DNA from 2 places in the Brevibacillus sp. SAFN-007a genome. Region 1 is predicted to be linked to the other one. Evidence: riboswitches for the same ligand, from Rfam matches in the RefSeq annotation. Region 1 holds a riboswitch; the other holds the start of a gene.
What was found. A riboswitch is a leader RNA that binds a small molecule or an ion and turns the genes downstream of it on or off. The one in region 1 is predicted to bind S-adenosylmethionine.
Positions count from the first base shown of each region.

Region 2: it holds a riboswitch for S-adenosylmethionine, as region 1 does, so the genes downstream of both, ACTHO6_RS08195 (homoserine dehydrogenase) here and ACTHO6_RS04220 (BMP family lipoprotein) in region 1, are expected to answer to the same signal.

Region 1 is NZ_JBQCKK010000002.1:169,921-173,940, reverse strand. Features, by position in the region: gene ACTHO6_RS04225 (ABC transporter ATP-binding protein) at 1-810, opposite strand, end outside; gene ACTHO6_RS04220 (BMP family lipoprotein) at 941-1,969, opposite strand; SAM riboswitch class I at 2,163-2,284, opposite strand; gene ACTHO6_RS04215 (methyl-accepting chemotaxis protein) at 2,390-3,865, opposite strand.
Region 2 is NZ_JBQCKK010000005.1:51,344-55,363, forward strand. Features, by position in the region: gene ACTHO6_RS08185 (VOC family protein) at 1-394, opposite strand, end outside; gene ACTHO6_RS08190 (CapA family protein) at 473-1,615, shown strand; gene ACTHO6_RS08195 (homoserine dehydrogenase) at 1,648-2,910, opposite strand; SAM riboswitch class I at 2,990-3,097, opposite strand; SAM riboswitch class I at 3,361-3,467, opposite strand; gene ACTHO6_RS08200 (cyclase family protein) at 3,566-4,020, opposite strand, start outside.

The sequences.
Region 1 (4,020 bases):
GACCAGCGTCTGCTTTTCCCGAACCGTCACGTTCTCCACCTGCAAAAGCGGCCCCCGCTCCAGGTCGACGCGCTCGCTCAGCTCCCGCAGCTCGCGTCCGACCATCAGCCGGGCCAGATCGTCCACATTCGTCTCGTCGCGCGCTACCGTGCCCGTCACCTTGCCGCCGCGCAGCACCGTGATCCGATCAGCGACCTCCATCACTTCCTGCAGCTTGTGGGTAATCAAAATGACGCTCTTCCCGCTCTCCGCCAGATTGCGGATCGTCTGCAACAGCTCGCGCACTTCAAGCGGCGTCAGCACGGCAGTCGGCTCGTCCAGCACGATGATGTCCGCTCCCTGGTACAGCACCTTGAGAATTTCCACACGCTGCTGCTCGCCGATAGAGCACTTCGACACTCTGGCCTCTGGATCAATCGGAATCCGGTACTGCTCGCTTAGTGCGCGGACCTTTTCCACGGCGTCCTTCCGGCGAAAAAATCCGGCCTGCTGCGGCTCGTAGCCGATCACGATATTTTCCGCCACGCGAAAGTCGCCAAACAGCATGAAGTGCTGATGCACCATCCCGATTCCGTTGCGAATCGCGTCCTGCGGCCCGCGAAAAACGACAGGCTTGCCGTCTAGCACGATCTCGCCGGACGTCGGCTGCTCCATGCCGTACAGCATCCGCATCAGCGTCGTCTTGCCCGCGCCGTTTTCCCCGACGATGGCGTGAACTTCTCCCGCCGCAAGCGAAAACGAGACCTTGTCGTTTGCCGTAAAATCGCCGTATTTCTTGGTCATGTTCCGCATTTCCAACCGAACGGTCATCCTTGCCCCTCCTTCTTTGCGCTTCGCCTCACCTAGCCTCGCCTTTGTTCGATGCTTTTGCCTTTTTGTCTATAAGGAAGACCGACTACACAGCTGTAGTCGGTCACCATCCTGCCCGGTGCGCCCGTTTTTAAAACGAGTCCGGCACTTTGCGGGTACCAGCGACGATTTCCTCGCTGATCGCTTTGACTTTGTCCACGACTTCCTGCCCAATAAAAGCGTTCAAAGGTGTCTGGCTCTCATGCGTCACATAGGTAACGCCTACGCCTTTTTCTTTCAGGCCGTACGAGATGACGCCGGGCTTGAACGAGCCTTCCACAAACGACTTCACGGTTTCGTACGCGGCGGTATCTGTCCCTTTCAGCTGGGACAACACGATGTGCTCCGGGTCAATCGTGGTGCGGTCCACGTCCTGTCCCGCTGTATAGAAGCCTTTTTCCTTCGCGGCCTCGAACACCCCGAGGTCGCCAACCGCTGCCGCTCCGTTGATGAAGTCGGCGCCTTTGGATGCTTGCAGCAGCGCCAGCTCCTTCGCTTTTGCCGGGTCAGAGAAGCTTCCTACGTAGTTCACCAAAAACTCCGCGTTGGGATTGGTTGCCTTCAATCCTTCCTGGAAGCCGCCTGTCCATTTCTTCAACAACGGAATGTCCATGGCGACAACCATGCCGACTTTGTTGGTCTTCGTGGCAAGACCGGCCGCCGCCCCCATCAGGTAAGCCGCTTCCTGCTCACGGAAGGTCACGCTGCGCACGTTCGGCAAATCTACTACGGTATCAATAATCGCGAAGTTGCGGTCAGGATTTTCGGCCGCCACTTTTTTCAACGCGTCTTCCGATTCAAAGGAAGACGTGATAATCAGATCGTAGTTTTCCGCCACCGCGACGCGCAGATTTTCTTCGATGGCGCCGTGGTCGGTAGACTCAATCGTTTTCACTTCTGCGCCAAATTCCTGTCCTGCTTTTTTCGCGCCCTCGTCCATTTGCTGGAAGAACGGGTTCACCCCGATTTTTTCCGGCAAAATCAGCGCAATGCGCTTCTTCCCGGCACCTTCTTGCCCTGTCGCTTCTTCTTTTGGCTGGTCAGCAGGCGCATTTCCCCCAGCCGCACAGCCTGTAGCCAATACAGCAAAGGTGGTGAGTGCCAACAACAACTTTTTCATGGTGTTTTCGCCCCTATCCGAACATTCTACGTTTTTTCTGGACCTTACTCCGTAATGTACGGCTTTTTTCCGAAAAGATCAATAACAAACACGAATATTTATTGTAAAAAATATTTTATCATTCGTGTTTGTTCCTTCCTGCCAACAAAAAAACTCTTCCCGAAGGAAGAGTTTGCGTCCGAAGCCGTCCTCTTCCTCATCTGTCAAAACCCCGGTACAGGTTTTGCAGGAATTGGCACCTTTCTGTCCATGTCACGCATGTCCAGTGGTTGCCGGGCTTCATCGGGCCAGTCCCTCCGCCGCTCTCGATAAGGAGATCAAACTATTCTGTTACAATGAGTTTATTCTAGCAGAACCCGTTGAAAAAGCAATCGTTTTTTCAGACTGTTCCCGCCAATTCGGCAATTCAGCAATTCGCGCTTATTGGCTGCGGAAGGTTTGCTGAAGTCGATGCGACAGATGGTTCAGCTCGCCCAGCTCTTCGGTAATTTCCCGCACCTTTTGATGCTGGTTTTCCGCTGTGGCAAACAGCTCCTCCAGATTTGCGAGCGATTGCTCGGTGACAGCCGTAATCGTCGACATTTCCATCGCCACTTCGCCCGAGCGCATTTTGACCCGATTCATGCTGGAGCCGACATGCTCGGCTGCCTGGAGGAAGGCCGTCATGCCGGAGCGCACGGCCTCGATCGACGCCACTGTTTTTACAGCCAGTTCCTGCCCCTTGGCCACCGAAGCCTCTCCGTTGCTGATCTGCTGGACGGCGTTCTCGCTTTCCTGGTGGAGCGATTTGAGAATCTCGGTAATTTCCTGGGTAGCGGTTGCGCTCTGCTCCGCCAGCTTGCGCACCTCGTCTGCCACGACGGCAAAGCCGCGCCCGTGCTCGCCTGCGCGTGCCGACTCGATGGCAGCGTTGAGCGCAAGCAGGTTGGTTTGCGTCGCAATCTGGTTGATCGCTCCTACAATCTCCTCGACCCGATTGGCCTGACGGTTCAGCTGGTGAATCGTCGACGCCGCCACGTTGACGGCAGACACAATCTGTTCCATCTGCTGCGACAGCTCTTTCATCATGTCGACGCTTTCCTTCAGACGGCGGTTGTTTTGATCGGATTCGCTCTTCATCGCATTCGTCTGCTCTGTGACCGCCACGATCTCCTGGTCGATCGACTGCACCTCTTCTTCGATTTTCACCGTCGAATTGGCCTGCGATTCCATCCCCGTCGCCACTTCCTTGAAGGCGAGCATCATTTCATCCGTATTGCGCTTCGTTCCTTCGGCATGCTCGTGTACGTGCTCTGTCGTCCGGTCAATCTGCTCGGTCATCTGCTGGATGTGGGCAAGCAGCTCTCCCAGACGGCGTTCTTTTTCCTCCGCTTCCTGACGGGCGAGGTTGGCCCTTTGCAGAGAAGCTTGTCCCGCCAGACAGAGGTACGTTACCGCTCCCATCATCATCAAACTCACCATGATGCGCAGGACCAGATTCAGCTCGTTGGCCTCGCCGCTGAAGATATCATACGAGCCTGTGTAGAATCCGACCAGCGTCACAATGATTTGCCCGATCCCGGCACTCACGACCAGCTTCCAGTCCAGGTAAGCCGCCAGAAAGCCCATCACGACAAAAGCGAGAAACGAAACCTCCGGATACGTCGTGAAATGGTCGAACGCAATCGCGTAATACATCAGTCCAATCGCTACGAGGTAACGAATGACCGGGCTGTCTTTTTTAATAAAGTAAAACGGTGAAGCGACAAGCGTGACCAGCAATCCGAGGGATGTCACCTTCCAGAAATTAGCATCAAATTGATAGGCAATGAGTCCTGCCATCCACAGGTGGTTCCATAGGATAAAAATCATAAATCCTTCTTTGTCCGTTAACGTGTTGCGAATCAATCGAATCATAAATGCCCCCCTTTTCCCTGCTACTTATGTATCGGATTCTTTTTCCATTATAACCCGCGCAGATTGCCTCATTTGTGAAAAAAGTGAGAACAGCCAAGACGAATGAAGAATAGGCTACAATCATACCCCTTATTTTATGACATCTGGAAAGGAAC
Region 2 (4,020 bases), on a different contig from region 1:
CAAACAGCATGCGCCAGCGCAAGGTTTTGCCGTCGTCTCTTATGCGGCTGCCGTCTACTGGCCCTGTCAGCTTCAGCCCACGCGCGCGAAATCGCTCCACCCACCGATCCATTTCGCTGGTGCGCAAGGCGATTTGTCCAAGCCCTTCCCCAAGCTCGTGCTCCGCGACCAGCTGCGCGATGAGCGGATTGTCGGATTGCTCGGCAACGACGGCATCCTCAACGGCCAAAAACTCCACATACGACAAGCCAAAATAGCTGAGACTGTTCCACGTCCCCCACTGGGTGTGCCTGCCTCCCGGTACAGCGTGAAACCCGGCCTCGCGAAACAGCCGCGCTGCTTCTGCGGGCGGACGATGGACAAAATGAACCAGATGGTCAAACGACAATGGCATCTTTTTTCGCCTCTTTTCGTAGTACCTTGTATCCTGGATAAAAAATACCAGCTTTTCGTTAGCAAAGAAAGGAGACACATGAACGAAACGAATCTCAGCCGGAGGCGCTCCCGGCGAAGGCAGACAAAACCGAAGTGGCTTCGGGCAGGGAAAAACACGCTGCTTTTCAGCTTGCTCGCCGTCCTCGGGGCAGGCGCTTATCTCGGCTTCACGGCGCTCGGCAAACATGAGGCTCCCGCAGACAATCCGGCACCAGCGCCGGTCGCTACTCCAGAGCCGACTGTCCGGCTCAGCTTTGTCGGGGACGTGATGATGTCCGGAAATGTGGAAAAAGTAGTAGGAGAAAAAGGCTACGCCTACCCGTTCACGCATGTGCGCGAGCTGTTTTTGCAGGATGACTACACCATCGCCAACCTGGAGACGCCGCTTACGACCAGAGGAACTCCCGCCGACAACAAAGCGTACGTCTACAAGTCCTCCCCTTTGGCTGCGCCTGCCATGCAGGCCGCCGGAATCGACGCGGTCAATCTGGCGAACAACCACTCGATGGACCAGGGCGTAGACGGCTTGCTCGATACGTTCGCCGCGCTGGAGGAACACCGGATCGCCTATGTCGGGGGCGGGGTCGATGCCGCTCGCGCCTACGCGCCAGTGTTTGTGGAGAAAAACGGTATCAAGCTCGCCCTGCTCGGCTTCAGCCGGGTCATACCGGAAGTGGGCTGGTTTGCGCAAAAAAACGCGCCGGGACTGGCGGGAACCTACGATCCCGCTCTGGCGGTAACAGCCATCCAGCAGGCAAAAGCACAGGCTGATCTCGTCGTGGTGATCGCCCACTGGGGCAAAGAGCGCGAAGATTTTCCCGTCGCGCACCAAAAAGAACTCGCCAAAGCGTACATCGACGCAGGCGCGGACCTGATCGTCGGCGGTCATCCGCACGTGCTGCAAGGCTTTGAGCAGTATCGTGGCAAATGGATCGCCTACAGTCTGGGCAACTTCATTTTCACGCGCTCGACCGAGCCGAAAACATGGGAAACGATGGTGCTGCAAGCAAGCTGTACGAAAGACGCCGTCTGCGACCTGACGATGCTTCCCTTCCACGCCGAACTGGGACAAGCCGTACCAATGGACGTCACAGAGGGAGCCGCCTTGCGCAAGCGAATCGAATCGCTCTCGGAAAATGTCCAGATTGACCCAGACGGTCGCGTGCAGGCCCGCTCATGAAAAGCGGGCGCGACCGATTGCCGGTTTTCCTTTTACGCTGATTCAAGCAGCGGGAAGCAGCGCACAGCCAGACCGAAATCGCGTGTCAGCATTTCCTCGTGCTCTTCGCAAATCCCCGTTACGATCAGTCCTGCCCGCAGCACACCGCCCAGGTCGAATTGCACTTTCAGCTTCGTCACATTCACGCCCGACTCGCGCAAGAAATGCAGGACGCGATCAGGGGTCGCGGCGGGACACGAGCCTTCGAGATAACACAGCACGCGTTCGTCCTGCGCCTGATTCGGCTGCGCTACCGCCGTTTGTTCCTTCCAGGCCGGATGCGGAGTAAATGGCTGCGTCAACAAATACGCCAAGTCTTCCACAACGGCGCTTGCGGTTGGCAGTTCCCCTGCGCCTCTGCCCGTAAACAGCAGATCGCCAACGATGTTTCCGGAAAGCTGTACAGCGTTGAAGGCATCCTGGATTTGCGCCAGCGGATGGGCGACAGGCAGCATGGTCGGCTGAACGGAAAGCCGGATTCCCTGCTCCGTTTTCTGCGCCTGGGCAATCAGCTTGATCCGGTAGCCCAGCTCGCTTGCGATGCGGATGTGGCCGGGAGACAAATCCGAGATTCCTTTGCGCACGACATGGGTAAGCGGCAGCGATTCGCCGTACACAAGCTGCGCAAGAATGTACAGTTTGTACATCGCGTCGTATCCTTCCACGTCAGAACGCGGGTCGGCTTCCGCATACCCCAGCTCCTGGGCCTGCTTCAGCACTTCCTGATAGGGCAGCTGCTCCGCTTCCATTTTCGTCAGGATGAAGTTCGTCGTGCCGTTGAGAATGCCGCGCACTCCGTGTATATCGTTCGTGCGCAGAAACTGCCGCAGCACGCTCAAAATCGGAATGCCGCCCGCCACACTCGCCTCGTAGGCCAAATGAACCTGATGCCGGTTGGCCAAATCGACCAGCTCTGTGCCGCGTTTGGCAAGCAACTCCTTGTTCGCGGTCACCACATGGCAGCCTTTTTCGATCAGGGCGCGCACGTAGTCGTACGTCGGCTCGACGCCCCCCATGACCTCGACAACAATGTCCACGTCACTTTTCAGCACCTCCTCAAAATCTGTAGTCAACAGCGCGGGATCTACCTGAACGGCCCGTTCTTTTTCCGAATCGCGGACCAACGCTTTGACAATCTCGATTCGTTTGCCCAATCGAGCGGCCAGCTTTTCCTGCTGCGACCGAATCGTTTTGATGACGCCGCCCCCTACTGTTCCCAAACCTAGCAACCCTACCTTGACTACGCCTGCGCTCATGTCTACCACCTCATCGCCCATTTTCGTAAAAAGAAAAAACCTTCCCGCTAAGAAGAAGGCTTGCATCGACGAATCCCTCTCCTTATCTCCCAGGACGCTTCCGCCCTGCAGGAATTGGCACCTTGTTGCAGCATGCAACGGTTGCCGGGCTTCATCGGGCCAGTCCCTCCACCTCTCTGGATAAAGAACATGTTGAATTTTTGCTCTTTCTTCTCTAAGGAAGCGGCGTAGCCATTGCCTGTTGCCAAGCAAAACGTCCAGCAGGCTGCTTCCCCGCTTTTTGTCCATCCCTGTACAGGAACGCTCCGAAATGATTGCCGCCCGGACTGGACGCTTCCTCCTCCGTTTACGTTTCCGCTTGGGCATTTGCAGACCTGCCGCATAGTCGAACATCAAAAAAACCTTCTTCGCTAAGAAGAAGGTTCGCCTTGACTGCTACGATGGACCCGCTTCTTATCTTTCGAGGCGAAAACGCCCCGCAGGAATTGGCACCTTGTCGCACATGCAACGGTTGCCGGGCTTCATCGGGCCAGACCCTCCACCTCTCTGGATAAGAACTGTGTTTGTTGTTGAGCCTATTCTAAGAAATTCCATCGGATTCGTCAACAAAATTCTTTCTGTGCCCGCCGTAAAAAGGCGTCTGCAAATCGTCCGCCTATGTTCCCTGCCAGCCTTCAAACAGCAGCACCCTTGCCGGAGCCGCATCTGTACCAATCAGCTTCAACGGGGCCGCGACCATAAAGTAGTTTCCGGCAGGCACTTCGCGAAGCCGCAATCCCTCGATCACAATGACGCCTGCGCCAAACAATGTCTTATGGGTCGGGTGTCCTTCCTGGCTGCGCTCAATCCCCAGTGCATCTGTGCCGACGCCGCGCACGCCCTTTTCCGCCAAATACTCCGCGCCGTCTCGGGCCAAATAGACGAACTCGAACGAAAAGGCATCCTCCCACGAATTTTTCGTTTGAAACAGGACAAACTCTCCGGGGGCAATGTCGCAGCCTTCCAGCTCCGCCCGCCCGATCTTGTCCTGCACATGCGTCAGGTCGAGCACGCGGCAGTTTCCTACCAGCTTTTCCAGCGGAATGCTTTCCAGCGTCTCGCCACCCTGCA